DNA from 3 places in the Microbacterium pollutisoli genome. Region 1 is predicted to be linked to each of the others. Evidence: predicted binding sites of a transcription regulator. Region 1 holds the regulator's gene; each other region holds the start of a gene.
The links. The regulator HrcA, encoded in region 1, represses chaperone genes, less so after heat shock. The targets are predictions, from matches to a motif close to TTNGCACTCGNNNNNNNCGAGTGCNAA.

Region 1 (3,229 bases):
GGTGCGGGAGACGTTCGGGCTGGCGCCAGGGGCGGAGATCACGGTGGAGGCGAATCCCGACACGGTGACCGACGAGGTCGCCGCACAGCTGGCAGCCGCTGGGGTGACCCGGATGTCGGTGGGCATGCAGTCGGCCGTGCCGCACGTGCTGGCCGCCCTCGACCGCACGCACGACCCCGCCGGTGTCGCCACGGCCGTGACCGCGGCACGACGGGCGGGGCTGGCGGTCAGCGTCGACCTCATCTACGGCGCACCGGGGGAGACGCTCGACGACTGGCGGCGTTCGCTCGAAGCGGCCACGGCGCTGGAACCCGACCACGTGTCGGCGTACGCGCTGATCATCGAGCAGGGCACGCGCCTCGCCCGTCAGATCCGGCGCGGCGAGGTGCCCGCGCCCGACGACGATCTGCAGGCCGACATGTACGAGCTGGCCGACGAACTGCTCGCCGCCGCCGGGTTCGGCTGGTACGAAGTGTCGAACTGGGCCCGCAGCGACACCGACCGCTCGCGCCACAACCTCGCGTACTGGCAGGGTGCGGACTGGTGGGGGTACGGGCCGGGCGCCCACAGCCACGTCGCCGGCCTCCGCTGGTGGAACGTCAAGCATCCGGCCGCCTACGCCCAGCGGCTCGCCGACGGGTCGTCGCCGGCGGCGGGGCGGGAGCGTCCCGATGACACCGCCCGGCGTCTGGAACGGGTGCTGCTGGGATCGCGGATCGCCGACGGGCTGCCGATCGCCGAGCTGTCCGCCCCCGGCCGCACAGCCGTGGCGTCCCTCATCGCCGACGGCCTCGTCGACGGGCCCGCGGCCGTGCGCGGCCGGGTGGTCCTCACCCTGCGCGGCCGGCTCCTGGCCGATGCCGTCGTCCGCGTGCTCACGGACTGAGCATCCCCCGAGCGCTCGCGCTAGAATTGGCACTCCGGGACATTGAGTGCCAGCGAGGGAGAGGACATGGTCTCAGAACGCGGACTCCAGGTCCTCCGCGCGATCGTGCAGGACTACGTGGAGACGAAGGAACCGGTCGGCAGCAAGTCGATCGTGGACCGGCACCGGTTCGGCGTGTCGGCGGCGACCATCCGCAACGACATGGCGCTGCTGGAGGACGAGGAGCTCATCGAAGCGCCCCACACCTCGTCGGGGCGGATCCCGACCGACAAGGGGTATCGCGTCTTCGTCGACCATCTCGCCGAGCTGCGGCCGCTCACCCCGGCGCAGCGCTCGGCGATCACCGCTTTCCTGGAAGGTCCCGCCGACCTCGACGAGCTGCTCGTGCGCACCGTCCGCTCGCTGACCCGGCTCACCGGTCAGGTCGCGATCGTGCAGTACCCGTCGTTCGCCCGGGCCAACGTGTCCCACGTCGAGGTGGTGCATCTGGGAGCGACCCGGCTGGTCGTGATCGTGGTCACCGACACCGGCCGGGTGTCGCAGCGGGTCGCGTTCCTGCCGTTCGAGCCCGACGAGACCGAGGCGGCACGCCTGAAGACCGCCGTGAACACCCTCGTCACGGGGCGCAGCGTCCGCGACGGCGCACAGGAGATCGCCCGTCTGCTGGCCACCCCCGCCGCCGGCGACGTCCACGACGATGCCGTGCGCCTGATCGCGGGGATCGTCGCCGAGGAGCTCGAGGAGTTCCGCCAGGACCGCATGGTCATGGCCGGCAGCGCCACCCTGGCCCGGCGCGAGGGCGACTTCCGCGGCAGCATCTACCCGTTGCTGGAGGCCATCGAGGAGCAGGTGACCCTGCTGCGCCTGATGGGCGAGATGGTCGCCGACGAGCACGGGCTGGCCACCAGCATCGGCCGCGAGAACGAACCGTTCGGGCTGAGCGAGGCCTCGGTCCTCGCCGGTGACTACGATGCGACCGGCTCGCGCGCCCGGGTCGGCATCCTCGGCCCCACCCGCATGGACTACCCCCGCAACCTCGCGGCGGTCCGCGCGGTCGCACACTATCTCAGCCGTCTGCTCGAGGAAGACGAACGGGCCCGCTGACAGCGAACGACCACCCTCGGGGTGCACCAGGAAAGGCGAAAGTGGCAGACCACTACGAAGTACTCGGCGTGTCGCGAGACGCGTCGCCGGACGAGATCAAGAAGGCGTATCGGCGGCTCGCCCGTGAACTGCACCCCGACGTGAACCCGGGTGAGGAGGCGTCGGAGCGGTTCAAGCTCGTCACCCACGCCTACGACGTGCTCAGCGACCCCGAGCAGCGCCAGCGCTACGACATGGGCGGTGACGGCAGCCCGTTCGGCGGTGCGGGCTTCGGCGGCTTCGGCGACATCTTCGAGACGTTCTTCGGCGGCGGCGGTGGTGCGCGTGCGGGCCGGGCCCGGTCCCGCCGTGAGCGCGGCCAGGACGCGCTGGTGCGCGTCAACCTCGAACTGAAGGACGTCGTGTTCGGCGTGCACCGCGACCTCGAGGTCGACACGGCCGTGCTGTGTGAGACGTGCCAGGGCTCGTGCTGTCAGCCGGGCACCCAGCCGGTCACGTGTGACATCTGCCACGGTGCCGGCAGCGTGCAGCGCACGGTGCGGAGCCTGCTGGGCAACGTCGTCACCTCGCAGCCGTGCACGGCGTGCCAGGGCTACGGCACCACCATCCCGTACCCGTGCACTACCTGCCAAGGGCAGGGCCGGGTCCGGGCCCGCCGCACCGTCTCGGTCGACATCCCCGCCGGTGTCGAGTCGGGTCTGCGCCTGCAGATGCCCGGCTCCGGCGAGGTGGGTCCGGCGGGCGGCCCGAACGGCGATCTCTACCTCGAGATCCATGTCGCCCCGCACGAGGTGTTCAGCCGCGACGGCGACGACCTGCTCGCGACCCTCGAGGTGTCGATGCCCGACGCCATCCTGGGCACCGAGGTGGTCATCGAGTCGCTCGACGGCCCGGTGCCGCTGGAGGTGCGCGCCGGCGTGCAGTCCGGTGACGTGCTGACCATCAAGGGCCGCGGCATCACGCCCCTGCGCGGCACCCAGCGCGGCGACCTGCGGGTCGGTGTGCACGTGGTGACCCCGACCCGGCTCGACGCGAAGCAGCGCGCCCTCATCGAGGACTTCGCCAAGCGCACGAAGGCGCCCGGGCCGCGGCTGGCCGAGTTCCATCAGGGTCTGTTCTCGAAGCTGCGCGACCGCTTCCGGACCGGGTGACCGTGGCGCTGCACTTCGTGACGGCGGATGCCGGCGGTGCGCAGCCCGGTGGCACGGTCGTGCTCACCGGCGCCGAGGCCCATCACGC
Region 2 (3,229 bases), on a different contig from region 1:
GTTTCGACGACCTCCCCGCCGACGTCGAGCGGATCGGCGTGCACCGCGCCGAGAACCCGCGACTGCGCGTCGGCGTCATCATCATGTGGTCGGCGATCGCGACCATCGTGCTGGTCGCACTCGGTGTGTTCGGCACCCTGCTCGCCACCGGCCGCCTCGGCGCCGGCCCCCAGGCACCGCCGACCCCGGTCGCCGACGCCCCGGCGGTCGAAGCCGTCGTCGACACCACCTATTCGGTGCTCGTGCTCAACGCCACCGACCAGGACGGCCTGGCAAGCTCGATGAGCGAGACGATCATCGCGGGCGGCTGGGCCGCCGACGACATCATCGCGGGGGAGGCCGGCAGCAACGACTTCCCGACCACGACCGTCTACTACCCGACGGCCGACGACGAGGGCGCCGCGCGGGGCCTGGCCGAGGTGATCGGCGGCGCCGAAGTCGCGCGCAACGACTCCTATCAGCCCACCGACGACCCGACCACCGACCCCGACGAGAGCCAGGCCCGCCAGCTCGTCGTCGTCATCGGCCTGGACCGCACCACCGGCTGACCGGACCCCGGCATCCACCGCAGCACCGGCTGACCGGGCACCCGGCATCCCGCGCACCACCCGCGCGCTGACCGGACAGGACATGCCGCCGGGTTATCCTTCCCCGGTGACCCTTCTCGCATCGTCGCGGCCTGCCCGTCGCCGCGCGACACTGGCGGCTGTCGTGATCGTCGCGTTCGCGCTGCTGGCCGGCTGCACGTCCGCAGCGCCCGAGGTCACCCCGAGCGCGACCGTGGACACTCCCACGCCGACCCCGACGCCCACCCCCACACCGACGCCGACTCCTGAGCCGGTGTTCGCCCCGCTCACCGGCGCCGAGCTGACCACCGCCATCGACACGCCCGCGCTGTCGGCGAAGATCGACAACCACTGGGATGCCCGGCCGCAGTGGGGCCTGGAGCACACCGACATCGTGTTCGAGGAGCTCGTCGAGGGCGGACTGACCCGTTACGTCGCCGTCTGGCACTCCGACGTGCCCGACGAGGTCGGCCCGGTGCGCAGCATCCGCCCCATGGACCCCGACATCGTCTCGCCGCTGGGCGGCATCATCGCCTACTCGGGCGGCCAGGCCCGGTTCGTGCGCATGATGCGGAACACCGAGCTGCACAACGCGATCCACGGCGGCGCCGACGACCGGTTCATGTACCGGGCGACGAGCAAGCGCGCCCCGCACAACGTCGTGCTCAAGGCACAGGACATCGTCGCCGCCTACGACGACCTCGACGCGCCCCCGGCGCAGTTCCACTATTCCGACGAGGGCTGGGCCCCCGCCTTCGGCACCCCCTCGGCCGGCATCGACGTGCGCTTCACGCCCGAGTCGCCGCGATCCTGGACCTGGGACGCCGCCTCCGGCACCTACCTGCGCGCGCAGGACGGACGCAAGGACGTGGATGCCGGCGGCACGCAGCTGTCGGCGGTCAACGTCGTCGTGCTCAGCGTCCCGATCGACTGGTCGTACGGCATCATCCCGCGCACGGTCATGGTCGGCGAGGGCAAGGCCTGGATCTCCACCGGCGGCAGCGTGATGACCGCCACCTGGAGCAAGGACAGCCGCACCGACAGGATCACCCTCCGCAACGCCGCCGGCCGCCTCGTCAAACTCGCGCCCGGCAACACCTGGGTGGAGCTGGTGCCCACCACCGGCAGCGTCACCGTCCGCGGCTGATCGCTCCGCGCCGCGCGGCTTGCACTCCCCATGGTCGAGTGCCAGAATGGGTTAGCACTCACCGTTGGAGAGTGCTAAAGACTGAACGTCACGTCCGGGAGGGACGACACACTTATGGCAAAGATCATCGCTTTCGACGAGGAAGCCCGCCGCGGCCTCGAGCGTGGCCTCAACACGCTGGCCGACGCCGTCAAGGTGACCCTGGGCCCGCGCGGCCGCAACGTCGTGCTCGAGAAGAAGTGGGGCGCCCCCACGATCACGAACGACGGTGTCTCGATCGCCAAGGAGATCGAGCTCGACGACCCGTTCGAGAAGATCGGCGCGGAGCTCGTCAAGGAGGTCGCGAAGAAGACCGACGACGTCGCCGGTGACGGCACCACCACCGCGACCGTCCTCGCCCAGGCGCTCGTGCGCGAGGGTCTGCGCAACGTCGCGGCCGGCGCCGACCCCATCTCGCTCAAGAAGGGCATCGAGAAGGCCGTCAAGGCGCTGTCGGACGAGCTGCTCGCCGACGCCAAGGAGGTCGAGACCAAGGACCAGATCGCCGCGACCGCGTCGATCTCCGCGGCCGACACCGAGATCGGCGACCTGATCGCCGAGGCCATCGACAAGGTCGGCAAGGAGGGTGTGGTCACCGTCGAGGAGTCCAACACCTTCGGCACCGAGCTCGAGCTCACCGAGGGCATGCGCTTCGACAAGGGCTACATCAACCCCTACTTCGTCACGGACCCGGAGCGCCAGGAGGCCGTCTTCGAGGACCCGTACATCCTCATCGCGAACCAGAAGATCTCGAACATCAAGGACCTTCTGCCGATCGTCGACAAGGTGATCCAGGAGGGCAAGGAGCTCCTCATCATCGCCGAGGACGTCGAGGGCGAGGCTCTCGCGACGCTGGTGCTCAACAAGATCCGCGGCATCTTCAAGTCGGTCGCCGTCAAGGCCCCCGGCTTCGGCGACCGTCGCAAGGCGCAGCTGCAGGACATCGCGATCCTCACCGGCGGCCAGGTCATCACCGAAGAGGTGGGCCTCAAGCTCGAGAACGCCACGACCGACCTCCTCGGCCGTGCCCGCAAGGTCATCATCACCAAGGACGAGACCACCATCGTCGAGGGTGCCGGTGACACCGCGCAGATCGAGGGCCGCGTGACCCAGATCCGCCGCGAGATCGAGAACACCGACAGCGACTACGACCGCGAGAAGCTGCAGGAGCGCCTCGCGAAGCTCGCCGGCGGCGTGGCCGTCATCAAGGCGGGTGCCGCGACCGAGGTCGAGCTCAAGGAGCGCAAGCACCGCATCGAGGACGCCGTCCGCAACGCGAAGGCGGCCGTCGAGGAGGGCATCGTCCCCGGTGGTGGCGTCGCGCTGATCCAGGCGGGCCAGCGTGCCTTCAGCGGTCTCGAGCTCTCGGGCGACGAGGCCACCGGCGCCAACATCGTCAAGGTCGCCATCGAGGCTCCGCTCAAGCAGATCGCCATGAACGCGGGCCTGGAGCCGGGCGTCGTCGCCGCGAAGGTCG
Region 3 (3,229 bases), on a different contig from region 1:
CGTGCCCGCGGCCTCCAGCGCCGTGACCGAACCGGACACGGCGGCGGCGGCCTCGGCGCGGGCGCGCACGGCGCCGAGCGCGACGACGGCCTTCGGATCGGCATCCCGGCACAGGGGCAGGTCGAGGTGCTCGGAGAGCAGCTGCGCGACCTGCGGGATCCGGGTCGACCCGCCCGACAGCAGCACGGCGGCCACGTCGTCGGTGGCGACACCGGCCGCGGCGCGCGCAGCGTCGAAGGCGGCGACCGTGCGGGCGAGGGCCGGCTCGATCATGGCCTCGAACTCGCTGCGCACGAGCCGCACCGTGCCGCCGGCGCCGCCGAGCAGCACCGGGATGATCGTCTCGGCATCGAACGACAGGGCCTCCTTGGCGGCGACGCACTCGCGGCGCAGCGCCGCGAGCGCCACGGGCGCGCCGTCGGCGGCGAGCGGGCCGGCCGACGCCAGCACATGGGCGATGACGGCGTCGTCGAAGTCGGCACCGCCGAGGTCGGGGATGCCGGCGGTGTGCAGCACCCGGGTCTGGTCCGGCGTCTCACCGACCCGCACGAATGCGAGATCGAACGTCCCGCCGCCGAGGTCGTAGACCGCCAGCACCGCACCCGGCTCCCACCCGTGCGTCGCCGCGTAGTGATGGACCGCAGCCTCGGGCTCGGACAGCACGGTGGGGCCCGCCAGGCCCCGGGCGGCAACCGCCGCCCGGACCAGGCCGCGACGGTGCGCACCCCAGGTGGCCGGGACAGTCACGGACACGCCGGCCGGCGGGCGCCCGCCCGTGGCCTCACGCACGGCCCACTCGACGGTGCGGGCGTACACGTCCTCGGCGCGCAGCGTGCGGCCCGCGACGGTCAGCGGGACGTCGTCGCCGATGCGCCGTGTGTAGTCGCGCACCAGGCGCGCCGGCTCACCGGCGCCGCGCCGCTCGGCGATGTCGCCGTGGAGCACGTCGTCGGCGGTGACGAACACCGCCGACGATGCGGCGTCCCCGGCCTGGCCGAGGCGTGCAGCGCGCACGGCGACGCCACCCGCCTCGACCTCGGCGATCGCCGCCGACGTCCGTGATGTCCCCACGTCGACAGCGCAGTACAACAGTCCCTCTGCCACGCGATCCCCCCGAATCCACGTGGTGCCCCCCACTTCGGGCACAGCAGCTTTGTCAGCCCCGACTCCTTTCCTACCGCTTTCGCGCCCTGATTCCTAGGGGTCGACGACGAATGCCGGGGTTGGCGGGGCACGACGGGACGATAGGGGGTCGCCGGCGGGTGCGGATTAGGGGGATAGGGGAGTGCGGGACAACTAGATTGGCACTCGCGTTGCGAGAGTGCCAGCTGCGCCCTAGACTTGCGTTAGCACTCTCACTGTGAGGCTGCTAATTGAGTCTTGAAGCAAGACCCCACGAACACGAAAGAGGTAGACCGTGTCGGTTTCCATCAAGCCGCTCGAGGACCGCATCGTCATCAAGCAGGTCGAGGCCGAGCAGACCACCGCAAGTGGCCTGGTCATCCCCGACACCGCGAAGGAGAAGCCCCAGGAGGGTGAAGTCATCGCGGTGGGCCCCGGCCGCATCGACGACAACGGCAACCGCGTTCCGCTCGACGTCGCCGTCGGCGACCGCGTCCTGTACAGCAAGTACGGCGGCACCGAGGTCAAGTTCGGTGCTGACGAGTACCTCGTGCTCTCGGCCCGCGACGTGCTGGCGGTCGTCGTCCGCTGACGATCTGAACTCGACCGAAGGACTCGGATGCTCCGGCATCCGGGTCCTTCGTCCTTTTCCCAGTGGATGCCGGTGCCCGGCCGCATGGCACATCAGCGACGCAGGTCGGCAGAAAGCCGTCGGCCCCGCGCGCCGGCATCCGTCATCACCGTCCTAGGCTTGCACTCGTGACACCGGATGAAGCCGCGCGCGAGCAGACCGTCGGCGGGACGTATGCGTTCGTCGCGTACTTCCTCTGGGGTTTCATGCCGCTGTACTTCCTCACGCTCGATCCGACCGGGCCGTGGGAGATCGTGGCGTGGCGGGTGCTGCTCGCGCTCGTGTTCTGCGCGATCCTGCTGGCCGTCACGCGCACCTGGCGCAAGCTCTTCGCGATCCTGCGCAACCGGCGACTGGTGGCGTGGACGATCGTGGCGGGCCTGCTCATCTACGTGAACTGGCAGGTGTTCCTCATCGGCGTGCTGACCGGGCGGGTGGTGGAGGGGAGCCTCGGCTACTTCATCAACCCGATCGTCACCGTGCTGCTGGGGGTGCTCGTGCTGAAGGAGCGCGTGCGGCGCGCCCAGTGGGTGGCCATCGGCATCGCCGCGCTCGCGGTCGTCGTCATCATCGTCGGGTACGGCGCGTTCCCGTGGGTGGCGCTGACCCTCGCAGCGAGCTTCGGCACCTATGGGCTCGTGAAGAAGCAGATCGGGCCGAGTGTCGACGCGATCAGCGGTTTGACGCTCGAGTCGCTGTGGCTGGTGCCCATCGCGGTCGGACAGCTCATCGTCGTGGCGGCGATGGGCGACCTGACGATGGGGCGGGCCGGGGCCGGCCACACCGTGCTGCTGCTGCTGGCCGGGGCCGCCACCGCGATCCCCCTGCTGCTGTTCGCCGCCGGTGCCCGCCGCGCCCCGCTCGTGGTGATCGGCCTGCTGCAGTTCGTCGCGCCGATCCTGCAGTTCATCACCGGCGTGTGGATCCAGAACGAGCCCATGCCGCTGGAACGGTGGATCGGGTTCGGCCTGGTGTGGCTGGCGCTGGTGCTGCTGACAGTCGACTCGCTGCGCCATTCCCGCCGCCCGGTCGTCGCCACGACGAGATAACGATTCGGTTCCGTGACACACCGTTAACACATCGCAACAACCCAGACGCATGTTCGCCGTTAGGTTTGACCCAATCGCCGCAACGCCCGAGGGGCGGCGAAACGACAAACGCAAGGAGCAACATGAGCGTCATTTCTCGCTCGCGCAAGGCCCTCGCAGGTCTCGCGCTCGTGGGCGCCGGTGCACTCGTCCTGGCCGGGTGCAGTGACACCGGCACGACGAACGGCAACGGAGACAACGAACCGGACGCCTCAGGGTTCGACTTCCCGATCGACTGCGAAGCTGCAGCGCCCGAGGAGTACACCCCGGAGTACACGTCGACGTCGACGGGTCCGGGTACGGATCTGGTGTACAAGATCGGCACGGCGCTGCCGGTCACCGGGAACCTGGCCTTCCTCGGCCCGCCCGAGATCGCGGCCACGCAGTT

Region 2: the regulator HrcA is predicted to act here: its motif matches at 1,765-1,791, upstream of groL (chaperonin GroEL).
Region 3: the regulator HrcA is predicted to act here: its motif matches at 1,302-1,328, upstream of groES (co-chaperone GroES).

The regions. Positions count from the first base shown of each region.
Region 1 is NZ_JBNYWT010000001.1:440,213-443,441, reverse strand. It holds gene hemW (radical SAM family heme chaperone HemW) at 1-886, shown strand, start outside; gene hrcA (heat-inducible transcriptional repressor HrcA) at 953-1,990, shown strand; gene dnaJ (molecular chaperone DnaJ) at 2,032-3,141, shown strand; gene ACQ143_RS02120 (16S rRNA (uracil(1498)-N(3))-methyltransferase) at 3,144-3,229, shown strand, end outside.
Region 2 is NZ_JBNYWT010000003.1:403,106-406,334, forward strand. It holds gene ACQ143_RS09845 (LytR C-terminal domain-containing protein) at 1-548, shown strand, start outside; gene ACQ143_RS09850 (DUF3048 domain-containing protein) at 655-1,713, shown strand; gene groL (chaperonin GroEL) at 1,828-3,229, shown strand, end outside.
Region 3 is NZ_JBNYWT010000004.1:254,475-257,703, forward strand. It holds gene ACQ143_RS10915 (Hsp70 family protein) at 1-1,071, opposite strand, end outside; gene groES (co-chaperone GroES) at 1,418-1,714, shown strand; gene rarD (EamA family transporter RarD) at 1,882-2,802, shown strand; gene ACQ143_RS10930 (ABC transporter substrate-binding protein) at 2,925-3,229, shown strand, end outside.